DNA from 2 places in the Pectobacterium aroidearum genome. Region 1 is predicted to be linked to the other one. Evidence: predicted binding sites of a transcription regulator. Region 1 holds the regulator's gene; the other holds the start of a gene.
What was found. Region 1 encodes PhoB, which activates phosphate uptake and scavenging genes when phosphate is short. Its sites were predicted from a motif close to CTGTCATAAAACTGNCNNAT; they were not measured.

Region 1 (6,607 bases):
GCTGTGCTTCCACCTGCTGACGCTGCTCATCGGTCAACAGCTGAATACCGGATGCACGCGCCTGTAGCGTGTTCAATGTGACATTTGCCTGCTTGTGCTTGTCATAGACGCGCTCAGATATCAGGCCATAGATATCCGTGCCGGTCAGCTCTTCCAGTAGCTCTGCGCGGTCATCTGGTTTTGCATTGAGGAAGGCGGCAAACTGGCCCTGCGATAGCATCATGGATCGCGTGAAACGGCCGAAATCCAGCCCGGTGATTTGTTCCACCATATCTTTTTTATCGGTGATTTTTTCACATAGAATTTTGCCATCTTCAATGAGCGCGAGTTCGGCCTTGGGAGACTGTAAGTTGCCGTCAGAGGCATTTCTTGCCCGACGTTGGCTCCAGAAGGCGCGGTATCCCACGCCTTTCACCTCGAATTCGACCTCGGCGAGACACTCCGCTGTGTTACGTGTCATCAGATCATTCTGGGTGCTGGAAATAACCTCCAGACGAGGTGTTCTGTGGTACAGCGCCAGACAGATGGCATCCAGCAGCGTGGTTTTTCCCGCGCCGGTGGGGCCGGTAATCGCAAATAAGCCGTTGCTGGAAAAGGGCTCCTGCGTGAAGTCGATCTTCCATTCGCCTTTCAGCGCGTTGAGGTTCTTTAAACGCAGACTGAGGATTTTCATTTGGCAGTCTCGCTATTTTCCAGTTCATCAATAACCTGATTAAACAGGGTGCGAACCCGCTGCTGGCGGCCTTCTTCCATGTCTGTCTCCGTTGCCAGACGACGTTCAAAAACGTCATACACGCTGAGCTCGTTCAGCGTTTCTTTATCTTGCCGGGTCATCGCCTGTAAACGTTGCTCACGCGTGCGGCGTAGCAGAAGCACCTCAACGGGCAGGTTCTCGGTCATCGCCTGAATGCGCTTCTGCATGTCGCTGAGATAATCCTGTGTGCTGATTTCGATATCCAGCCACACGGGCTTGTCACCCTGATAGTGCTGGAACGCGGACAGCTGTCGTTCAATGTCACTCAGACTGCCTTTAATCAGCTGCATCGGTTGGGTGATGGGAATAGGCAGCGTATTTATCTGCGGGGGAATTGGCGGTGACGCGTCTGGTGTAAAACTGACCAGACAAACAGATTTCTCACTGTTGAGTTCGTCAAAACTTAGCGGAATAGGCGAACCGCTGTAGCGGATATGCTCACTTTGAGTCACGCGCTGCGGGCGATGAATATGGCCGAGCGCGATATAATCCGCAGGGGGAAAAGCCTGAGCAGGGAACGCATCGAGCGTACCAATATAGATATCGCGCACGGATTCGGAGGCGGTGGCACCAATTGTCGTCAGGTGCCCGGTGGCAATAATCGGCAGCGGCAGGCCGAGTTCATCGCGCTTTTGGCAAGCCAGTTTGTAACACTGCTGGTAGTGCGCCGTAATGGCTTCCTGTAGCGCCAGCTGTTTTTCATCACCGGACTGTCCGGCTTTGCTGGTCAATACATCGCGCGGGCGTAAAAAGGGAATGGCACAGAGCAGGGCGCCGGGCTGCTGCTGGCGGTTTTCCAGCAGGAGCACCTGTTGGGCGGGATCGTCGCTGGCGCAGGCAATCACGCGCGTGTTCAGGCAGGCCAGCAAATCACGGGATTCATTTAACATCGCGACGGAATCATGGTTTCCACCGAGAATGATGAGCTGGCAGCCTGTACGCTGTAGTTCTACTACGAAGCTATAATACATTTCCCGGGCATAGCTCGGGGGAGAACCGTTATCAAAAATATCGCCTGCGACGATAATGGCATCGACCTGATGCTGCTCCACCTGAGCGATGAGCCAGTGAAGAAAAGCCTGATGTTCAGCCGCGCGGCTTTTGGTATAAAAATATTGTCCTAAATGCCAATCGGCGGTGTGGATAATGCGCATCGTGTTCTCTCGATATTCATGCCGCGTGGCGGTGGATGACGTTGTCATTATAGGGAAGGGTGCTCTGTCATCGTAATGCGATGATTATATATAGCCGGGATGTCGGCTGTCGCGTTGGAATCCTGAGTTTGGAAAGCGGCTCGAAAAATCGGATGTATGCGTTGTAACATTGCGCGCAGAGGGCCGTGTGTTTTTCATAAATCTGTCATAAAACTGACGCATAATGCCTTTCGCTTGCTAACAGCGACGATGATTAACGACAGGATTAACAATGGCAAAACGCATATTAGTCGTGGAAGATGAAGCACCAATTCGTGAAATGGTCTGCTTTGTACTGGAACAAAATGGTTATCAGCCAGTTGAAGCCGAAGATTATGACAGTGCGGTCACGCAACTGTCGGAGCCGTTCCCAGAACTGGTGTTATTGGACTGGATGCTGCCAGGAGGTTCGGGCCTGCAATTCATCAAGCATATGAAGCGTGAGGCACTGACGCGTGATATTCCGGTGATGATGTTGACCGCACGCGGTGAAGAAGAAGACCGTGTACGCGGCCTTGAAGTGGGCGCGGATGATTACATTACCAAGCCGTTTTCACCCAAAGAATTAGTGGCGCGAATCAAAGCCGTGATGCGCCGTATTTCACCGATGGCGGTGGAAGAAGTCATTGAAATGCGTGGCCTGAGCCTTGATCCTTCTTCCCATCGCGTGACGACGGAAGAACATGCGCTGGATATGGGGCCGACGGAATTTAAACTGCTGCATTTCTTTATGACGCATCCTGAACGTGTTTATAGCCGGGAACAGTTGCTGAATCACGTTTGGGGCACTAACGTTTATGTTGAGGATCGTACTGTCGACGTCCATATTCGTCGACTGCGTAAAGCGCTGGAAACCAGCGGACATGATAAAATGGTGCAAACCGTTCGGGGAACGGGCTACCGTTTTTCAACGCGTTACTGAGGTGATCGTAACCGGAGAAATATTAACGTGCTAGAACGTTTATCCTGGAAAAGGCTGGCATTGGAGCTGGCTTTTTTTTGTTTGCCCGCGTTGTTACTGGGGCTGATTTTTGGCTATCTGCCCTGGTTTCTGCTGGTCGCCGTATTAGGCTTACTCTGCTGGAATTTTTATAACCAGCTGAAACTTTCTTATTGGCTGTGGGTTGACCGCAGCATGACGCCACCGCCCGGTCGTTGGAGCTGGGAGCCGCTGTTTTACGGGCTTTACCAGATGCAACTGCGTAACCGGCGCCGACGCCGTGAACTGGCGCTCCTGATCAAACGCTTTCGCAGCGGGGCTGAATCCTTGCCGGATGCGGTGGTGATCACCACCGAAGAAGGAACCATCTTCTGGTGTAACCATCTTGCGCAGCACTTGCTCAATTTCCGCTGGCCGGAGGATAACGGTCAGAATATCCTCAACTTACTACGTTACCCCGAATTCACGAATTACATGAAAGGGCAAGATTTTAGCCGTCCTCTCACGTTGCAGCTGAATAATTCCCACCATGTTGAATTCCGCGTGATGCCTTATTCCGAAGGGCAGCTATTGATGGTCGTGCGTGATATTACGCAGATGCACCAGCTCGAAGGCGCCAGACGTAACTTCTTTGCCAATGTGAGCCATGAACTGCGTACGCCGCTGACGGTGTTGCAGGGCTATCTGGAAATGATGCAGGAAGAAACGTTGGATGCGGCGCTGCGCGGAAAAGCGCTGAATACCATGCAGGAACAGACCCGGCGTATGGACGGGCTGGTCAAACAACTGCTGACCTTGTCCCGTATTGAAGCGGCGACGGCGATCGATTTGAATGAAAAAGTCGATATTCCATTGATGCTGCGTGTGTTGCAGCGTGAAGCGCAGACCCTGAGTCAGGGGCGCCATGAGATCGTCTTTCGTGTGAACGAAAATCTTCGCGTGTTTGGTAATGAAGAACAGCTGCGCAGCGCGGTATCCAATCTGGTGTATAACGCGATCAACCATACGCCAGCGGGAACGCGTATCGAAGTCTGCTGGCAGAAGATCCCGCAGGGGGCGCAATTTCAGGTCAGCGATAACGGGCCGGGCATTGCGGCCGAGCATTTGCCGCGCCTGACTGAGCGCTTTTATCGGGTCGATAAGGCGCGTTCACGACAGACGGGCGGCAGTGGCCTGGGGCTGGCGATCGTTAAGCATGCGCTCAGCCACCACGATTCCCGTCTGGAAATCATGAGTGAAGATGGTTTGGGCTCGCGTTTTGTCTTTACGTTGCCGAATCGGTTGATTGTCCCTGGCTCTCTGGCTGAAAATACGGTGAAACCTTCGGCCTGACGGAAAACGCTACCCATGACATCCGCCACTCGTATTGCGGGCGCTTTTTTACTGCTGTTCAGCGCGTTTTGCGCTGCGCAGCCTCGCCAGATGCTGGCAGGCAACCTCTCCAGCGCGGGATCGGATACGCTGGCTAACCTGATGGCCTTTTGGGCGGCGGATTTCAACCAGCATTACCCGAACGTGAATTTACAGATTCAGGCCGCCGGCTCATCCTCTGCGCCGACGTCTCTGGCATCGGGCGCCGCGCAGCTTGGGCCGATGAGCAGGGCGATGAAGGCCAGCGAAATAGAGGCGTTCGTCCAGCACTACGGCTATCCGCCGCTGGCGGTGCCTGTCGCGATGGATGCGCTGGTCGTGCTGGTCAATCAGGATAACCCACTGCTTGGGCTGAACTTGTCGCAGTTGGACGCTATTTTTTCGATTACGCAGCGCTGCGGTAACCACCAGCCGATAAAACAGTGGGGCGATCTTGGCCTGCAGGGCAGTTGGGAAAAACGCACGCTACTGCGCTATGGGCGGAATTCTGCGTCAGGAACCTATGGGTTCTTTAAGCAAAAGGCGCTATGCCGGGGTGACTTCCTTCCTCAAGTCAATGAACTACCCGGTTCGGCATCCGTTGTACAGGCGGTTGCTGCGTCAACTGATGCCATAGGCTATGCCAGCGTAGGCTTTCGTACCAGCGGCGTGAGAATGCTGCCGCTAGCCGCGCAAGGGACCGACTACATTTACCCCTCGACTGAAAATATCCGCAGCGGTTTATACCCCTACACCCGTTACCTTTACATCTATGTGAACAAAGCGCCCAGCCAACCATTGGAAGCGCTGACGGCGGCATTTTTAGATCGTGTGCTGTCCGAAACGGGGCAGTCGCTGGTGAATCAGGATGGTTATTTACCGTTGCCGGAAGAAACGCGTCGTCAGGCGCGTCAGCTGATTGGCCTGCCAGAGTAATATTTCTTACCCACGAATTGGCGATGTTTCACGTTATATGAATTTTCTTCATGTAATGTGAAAATTCTTCCATTGCCCTGTGGATTGTCACGTGACAGGATAGTTTTAAATTTAGACGTCCAGATGGCTAAATAAGATTAAATGTAACTATCCCTCTGGGTAAATATTTCATATTGAAACTATCTGCCAGCTCGCTTCTTCTATGAGGAGCCACGCTGGCAACATGTCAGGAGCGACACATGGCGAACACCTTATCCCCTTTCCGTGCCGATATCGTCGGCAGTTTCTTGCGTCCCGATGCCATCAAACAGGCGCGTCTTCAACATCAAGCGGGCGAGATTGATGATATCGCGCTGCGCAACATTGAAGATCGTGAAATCCTGCGAGTGGTAGAAAAGCAGCGCGAAGCGGGTTTGCAGATTGTGACTGATGGTGAGCTGCGTCGTGCCTGGTGGCATTTCGACTTTTTTGCTGATTTGCACGGCGTAGAGCGCTACGAAGCCGATCACGGTATTCAATTCAACGGTATTCAGACGAAATCTCATGCGATTCGCGTCGTAGATAAAGTGAGTTTCAACCCTCAGCATCCGATGCTCGATCATTTCCGCTACCTGAACAGCATTTCTGGCGATGCGGTCGCTAAAATGACGATTCCTAGCCCCAGCGTGATGCATTTCCGCGGCGGACGTAAAGCGATTGATGCGACGGTTTATCCCGATCTGGCCGACTACTTCGACGATCTGGCGCAAACCTGGCGCGATGCGATTCATGCATTTTATGACGCAGGTTGCCGCTTCCTGCAACTGGATGACACCGTGTGGGCCTACCTGTGTTCTGACGATCAAAAACGCCAGATCCGTGAACGTGGTGAAGATCCGGCACAGCTGGCGCGGACATACGCCGACGTGTTGAACAAAGCGCTGGCAGATAAGCCTGCGGATCTGGTGATCGGTTTACACGTCTGCCGCGGTAACTTCCGTTCGACCTGGATTTCTGAAGGCGGCTATGAGCCTGTGGCAGAAATTCTGTTTGGCGAAGTCAATGTCGATGCCTTCTTCCTGGAATACGATACCGAGAGAGCGGGTGGATTCGAGCCACTGCGCTTTGTGAAGCCGGGCCACCAGCAGGTCGTTCTGGGGCTGATTACCACGAAGAACGGTGAGCTGGAAGATGCTGAGGTGGTGCAGGCGCGTATCGCGGAAGCGGCAAAATATGTCAATCTCAGCCAGATTTGCCTGAGCCCGCAGTGTGGTTTTGCTTCAACGGAAGAGGGCAATAGCCTGACGGAAGAGCAGCAGTGGAATAAGCTGAAGCTTGTCGTAGATATTGCCAATCGCGTGTGGTGACACTCAGTGAAATAACCGTATCACGGTAATGGATAAACAAAGGCCGGATCATTCGATCCGGCCTTTTTTGTGCTCATTCTTCTGCTCT
Region 2 (6,607 bases), 1.0 Mb from region 1:
CGGTGATGTGGTGGCGCGAATGGGCGGGGATGAATTTGCGCTGTTGTTTCCCGGTCTGAATGATAAAAAAGTCGCGGGCAAAATTGCTGAGCAAATTATTCATGAAATTTCTCAGGCGATGATTATTGACGATCATCAAATCAATATTAGCGCCAGCATTGGCGCGGTGTTGTATCCAGAATATGGGCTGACCGTGCAGGATCTTTTGACCAGCGCGGATTTAGCGCTGTATCAGGCGAAATCCGAAGGTCGAAACTGTTACCGCTTTTTTACGCGCGAACTACTTGAAGTCTTTCAGGCCAAGCATGCCTTCCAGCTCGAGTTTGTGCGGGCTTACGAGCAGCATGAATTTGAGATGTTTTATCAGCCACAGGTGAAGCTGGCGACAAATGAGATTGTTGGCGCAGAGGCGCTGCTGCGCTGGCGTCACCCAGAAAGAGGGTTACTTAGCCCTGCCGCCTTTCTTACTGCGCTGGAAAATGGCCCGTGGGCTGAGCGAGTCGGTGATTGGATCGTCGAAACGGCATGCCGGCAGGCGGCGGAATGGTGTCGGGAGAGTGACCGCTATTTTCGCATCAGCATTAATCTTTTCAGCGCACAGTTTCGTACTGGCATGTTGGCGCAAAAAATTATGGATATCCTTGCGCGTACAGGATTGCAGCCAAGTTCGCTGGAACTGGAAATCACGGAAAATATCATCCTGCGTTATGATGAAAATATGCTGCAACCGTTGAAGGCGCTGCGTGATGTGGGAATCGGTATTGCCTTTGACGACTATGGAACGGGCTATGCGTCGCTCAGTATGCTGAAAAACTACCCGGTGACGCGGTTGAAGATCGATCAGACTTTTGTCAGAACCATGTGTGAATCTCCGCCTGACGCGGCGATTGTCCGGGCGATCCTGTATCTCGGGAAAAGTTTTGGCTTGGGCGTAATTGCAGAGGGTGTGGAAACATTAGAACAGAGCGAACGACTGCGGGGCAAAGGGTGTGAGGAAGCACAAGGCTACCTGTTTGGGCATCCGATGCCTGCGGAGGAGTTTACTCAGCTACTGAAATTGAATAAGCCCATAGATGTTTAAGTTAGTAAATAGACGGATAACGGTGTGCGAGCTCTCTTTTCTCAAAAGCCAGCGTTCGCTGGCTTTCATACTTTCGCGCTGCACACGCAGCTAACAGACTAAAAAGTGGAATCCGGATCACATTTTTTCTATAGTGCAGGCTTGTAAACCTGTACCGGATGTCCCGTGCACGAAATATTTGAGATGCTCCTTGCGGTCTTTGACCGCGCCGCGCTGATGCTGATTTGCCTGTTTTTCCTCACCAGAACACGCCAGTTCCGGCAATTACTGCAAAAAGAGCAACACTCGCCGGGAGAGCGAGCGACAGTGACCGCCATCTTTTCACTGTTTGCGCTGTTCGGTACGTATTCCGGTATTAATGTTGAAGGGTCGCTCGTCAACGTGCGCGTCATTGCCGTGATGTCTGGCGGTATTCTCTTCGGCCCCTGGGTGGGGATTGCGACGGGTATCATTGCGGGAGTGCACCGTTATCTCATTGATATCGATGGTATCACTTCCGTGCCTTGCCTGATTACCAGCATCATCGCCGGTATCACTTCTGGCTACATCAATAAGAAAGTCAAAAAAGAGCAGCAGTGGAGCATCGGGATTCTGGGCGGCATGTTATGTGAGTCGTTAACTATGCTGTTGGTTGTCGCATGGGCGACGCCTATCGCGTTAGGGCTGGATATTGTTTCAAAAATTGCGGTGCCGATGATTCTCGGCTCTGTCTGTATTGGCCTGATCGTCTTGCTGGTACAGAGCGTGGCGAATGAAAAAGAGGTGATTGCTGCCAGACAAGCCAAGCTCGCACTGGATATCGCGCATAAAACTCTGCCGTATTTCCGTAATATCAACAGTGATTCACTGACGGCTATCTGTCGCATTATTCGCACCGAGATTAATGCGGACGCGGTGGCGATAACGAATACGCAGCATATTCAGGCTTATGTGGGGATTGGGGAAGAAAAATATAATATCGGCCACGATATTATCAGCCCAATGACGCAACAGGCGATTCATGACGGGAAAATCATCATTAAAAATAATGATGAACAGCACCTGACGCCGGAAATCCATTCTATGATTGTCATTCCGTTGTGGGAACATGGGCAGGTGACCGGGACGCTGAAAATCTATTATCGCCATGCCCACAAAATTACCTATTCATTACGCGTGATGGCCGTCGGTTTATCACAAATCATGTCAACGCAAATTGAGGTATCCCGCACCGAGCAACTGCGTGATATGGCAAATAAGGCGGAGCTGAGAGCGCTGCAAAGTAAAATCAATCCGCACTTTCTTTTTAATGCGTTGAACGCGATCTCCTCATCGATTCGTATTAATCCCGATACCGCGCGTCAGTTGGTGATCAATCTGTCTCGGTATTTGCGCTATAACCTTGAGCTTAACGATGATGCGCTGATCGATATAAAAAAAGAGCTGTACCAAATACAGGATTATATCGCGATTGAGCAGGCGCGATTTGGCGCCAAGCTCACGGTGATTTACGACATCGATGACGATCTGGCGTATAAGATCCCCAGCTTATTAATTCAGCCGCTGGTAGAAAACGCGATTGTGCATGGTATTCAGCCTTGCAGAGGTAAAGGAACCGTGGTGCTGTCTGTGAAGGAACTGGGCGACAGATTGCTGGTGGCGGTAAAAGACACGGGGCACGGCATCAGTCAGGAAACGATGGATCGCGTCGCGCGCAATGAACTACCGGGGAATAAAATCGGCCTGCTGAATGTCCATCACCGGGTTCGCCTGCTCTATGGTGATGGTCTGCATATTCGCCGTCTGGAACCCGGAACCGAGATTTATTTCTACATCCCACGAGAAGATAAAATACCGTCGGCCTTGCCGGATACCGTTCAGGTGCCGCAGCCGGGATATTCTGCTGCTGAACAAACAGGAGGCAACCCATGAAAGCCATTATTGTTGAAGATGAGTTCCTCGCGCAGCAAGAGCTGAGTTACCTCATCAAACAGCACAGTAATATTACGATTGAGGCGACATTTGATGACGGGCTGGATGTACTGAAGTATCTGCAACATAACGAGGTCGATGCGATCTTTCTGGATATCAATATTCCCTCGTTGGACGGCGTCTGGCTGGCGCAAAATATCAGCAAATTTGCACATAAGCCCTACATTATTTTTATTACCGCGTACAAAGAACATGCGGTGGAGGCCTTTGAGGTCGAAGCCTTTGATTACATTCTTAAGCCGTATCATGAATCACGTATTGTCACGATGCTGCGTAAGCTGGAAGCGACCTGGCAACAGCAGAAAATGGCACCCGCTGTCGAAACCGGCGCGGCGTCTGGCGCACCGAGAAGCGCACAGCACACCATTAACCTGATGAAAGACGAGCGAATTATCGTGACGGATATTAACAATATCTATTACGCCGCGGCGCAGGAAAAGGTCACGCTGGTTTATACCCGACGTGAGGAATTCATCATGCCGATGAATATTACGGAATTCTGTAGCCGTTTACCGGAAGAGTACTTCTTCCGCTGCCACCGTTCTTACTGCGTCAACCTGACGAAAATCCGTGAAATTGTGCCGTGGTTTAACAACACTTATATCCTGCGATTGAACGATCTGGATTTTGAAGTGCCGGTAAGCCGGAGCAAGATAAAGGCATTCAGGTCATTGATGCGTCTTTAAAGGCATTTCATTCCGCGTTTCAGGCATCTCATTCCCCATTCGATCAACCACTGTCAGCCCGCTTGTATACTGGCTTCAGCCCATAAGCTGACAGTGTCTTGATAGATTTTTCCGTCTCCACATCAGCTTATATTTTTTAGCGTACCGAGTGAATCGGACCACTTTTTGATGTAGGGGAAAACCCATGAATACCAAACCTGCTAATCGGGGATTGATTGTCCTCGGGACCATTATCACCCAAATGGGACTTGGCACGATTTACACCTGGAGTTTGTTCAATCAGCCGCTGGTGGACAAATTTGGCTGGACGCTGAGTTCAGTAGCAACAACGTTTTCCATCACCAGTTTCTGTCTGGCATTTGCCACGCTATTTGCCGGTAAGTTTCAGGAGCGTATTGGTCTGCGTCGTTTGACCATGGTTGCTGGTATTGCGCTCGGGGCAGGGCTGATGGCGAGTGCGGTGAGCCCGTCGCTGACGCTGATTTACCTGCTAATGGGCGTGGTTGTTGGTTTTGCTGACGGTACGGCTTACATCACGACGCTGTCCAACCTGATCAAATGGTTCCCTAATCGCAAAGGATTAATCGCGGGGATTTCTGTTGGCGCATTTGGTACCGGAAGCCTGCTGTTCAAATACGTAAACAGCTTTTTGATTGCGGAAGTCGGTGTGTCGGAAGCCTTTTTCTACTGGGGCGTTATCGTCATGGCGATGATTCTGGTCGGCAGCTCACTGCTGAAAGAGCCTGCTGCGGTTCCGGTTCAACAGACTGCGGTTCAGGGACAGACACGTGATTTCTCACTGGCTGAAATGTTGGCAACGAAAGAATCGTATTTGCTGTTTATTATCTTCTTCACCGCATGCATGAGTGGCCTGTATTTGATCGGTATTGTAAAAGATATCGGTGTACAAATGGCCGGAATGGATATGGCGATGGCGGCGAATGCCGTGTCGGCGATTGCAATTTTTAATACCGTGGGACGTATTGTACTTGGCGCGCTTTCTGACAGTGTCGGGCGTATGCGGGTAATCAGTTTTACGCTGTTCGTGACGATTCTCGCGGTCTCCGTGATGACATTCCTGCCGCTGAATCCGGTGCTGTTCTTTATCTGTGTCAGCGCGATTGCTTTCTGCTTTGGTGGCAATATTACGGTATTCCCTGCGATTGTCGGCGACTTCTTTGGCCTGAAAAATCACAGTAAAAACTACGGCGTCATTTATCAGGGATTCGGCATTGGCGCGTTGTCTGGCTCGTTTATCGCCGCTCAGCTAGGGGGCTTCCAGGCTACATTTATGGCAATCATCATTATGTCTGTCGTTTCTCTGCTGATTACCTTGTGGGTCAAACCACCTAAACATCAATCGGTCAGCACTTCACTACGTGCGGATATGGCACACGCACAAAGTTAATTGCATATCGTGGCGGGCAGACGACGTTCTGCTCGCCACAAGATTGTCCTGTCATAGCCCTCTCTTACTTGCTGAAATATCGCGATACAGTTCACCACTTCCCCAGTCATCTCCATGTCACAGGTAAATCCTAGCGTCGTTATCAGTGCCGCGTTTTCCTAAAACACATTTTCCAAAACGACACTTTCATAAAAGCAGAGATTTTTTCCTAAAAACAAAGAGTACCGGAGAAAACATCATGACGATTCGGTTTAGGTTCACGTCCGTTTTTCTGATGCTGTTAAATATGGTCTTGCTCGTCCCGCTGTCTGCCAAGGCAGCCGTTGAACTGACGTTTTGGCATGGCATGGACAGCAACCTGAACACGGAATTGATACGGTTGGTCAACCGATTTAACGAATCTCAGACCCTGTACCATGTTGAACCCATCTATAAGGGCAGCTATGAACAGACGCTGGCCGCGGGTATTGCCGCTTATCGCACCGGTAACGCCCCGGATATTTTGCAGGTTTATGATGTTGGTACGCCGAATATGATACACAGCGGGGCGATTATCCCGGTGTTCGACCTGTTCAAACAGGTGGGTATCGATAATGACGAAAAAGCCTTTCTGCCCGCAGTGGCGCTGTTTTACAGCGACAGCCAGACCGGACATCTGATTTCCCAGCCGTTTAACAGTTCAACGCCCGTTCTTTACTACAACAAAGATGCGTTTATTAAGGCTGGGCTCGATCCTGATAAGCCACCGCGAACCTGGAATGAGCTGGAGTACGATGCGGCGCGATTGCGTCAGAGTGGGATGACGTGCGGCTACACGAATGCGGGGCAGCAGGGCTGGATATTACTGGAAGCGTTTAGTGTGTGGAACGGGCTGCCGATCGCGACGAAAAACAATGGTTTCGACGGTGTCGATGCGCATCTGTTGGTGAACGGTCCGTTACAGGTCGCACACATTACCCAGCTTGCGGAGATGATGAAAAAGAACGAATTCAGCTATTTCGGCCGCAATGATGAGGGCACTGCGCGCTTTTATAACGGCGACTGCGGCATCTTGACCACCTCATCGGGCGGGCTACGCAAGATTCAGAACTATGCCAAATTTCACTACGGTGTAGGCATGCTGCCCTACAGCGAAGAAGTTAAAGGCGCGCCACAGAATACGTTTATCGGCGGAGCAAGCCTTTGGGTCATGAAAGGGAAAGCGACCTCGCATTATCAAGGTATTGCTGAATTCCTGCATTTCCTGACGCTGCCGGAAAATGCGGCCGAATGGCATCAGATGACGGGCTATCTGCCAGTGACACAACCCGCTTACGAACTCACGCGCGAGCAGGGGTTTTATGTCAGATACCCCGGCAGCGATGTTGCTATGAAACAGCTTACCAATAAACCGCCACTGCCTTATACGCGCGGGTTCCGCTTGGGCAATATGCCGCAAATTCGCACCATCATGGATGAAGA

Region 2: the regulator PhoB is predicted to act here: its motif matches at 5,322-5,341, upstream of ugpB (sn-glycerol-3-phosphate ABC transporter substrate-binding protein UgpB).

What each region holds. Positions count from the first base shown of each region.
Region 1 is NZ_CP166097.1:3,879,888-3,886,494, reverse strand. Features, by position in the region: gene AB8809_RS17645 (AAA family ATPase) at 1-673, opposite strand, end outside; gene sbcD (exonuclease subunit SbcD) at 670-1,908, opposite strand; gene phoB (phosphate response regulator transcription factor PhoB) at 2,180-2,869, shown strand; gene phoR (phosphate regulon sensor histidine kinase PhoR) at 2,897-4,219, shown strand; gene AB8809_RS17625 (phosphate ABC transporter substrate-binding protein) at 4,235-5,173, shown strand; gene AB8809_RS17620 (cobalamin-independent methionine synthase II family protein) at 5,413-6,519, shown strand.
Region 2 is NZ_CP166097.1:2,876,513-2,883,119, reverse strand. Features, by position in the region: gene AB8809_RS13230 (EAL domain-containing protein) at 1-1,081, shown strand, start outside; gene AB8809_RS13225 (sensor histidine kinase) at 1,247-2,992, shown strand; gene AB8809_RS13220 (LytTR family DNA-binding domain-containing protein) at 2,989-3,738, shown strand; gene AB8809_RS13215 (OFA family MFS transporter) at 3,923-5,146, shown strand; gene ugpB (sn-glycerol-3-phosphate ABC transporter substrate-binding protein UgpB) at 5,385-6,607, shown strand, end outside.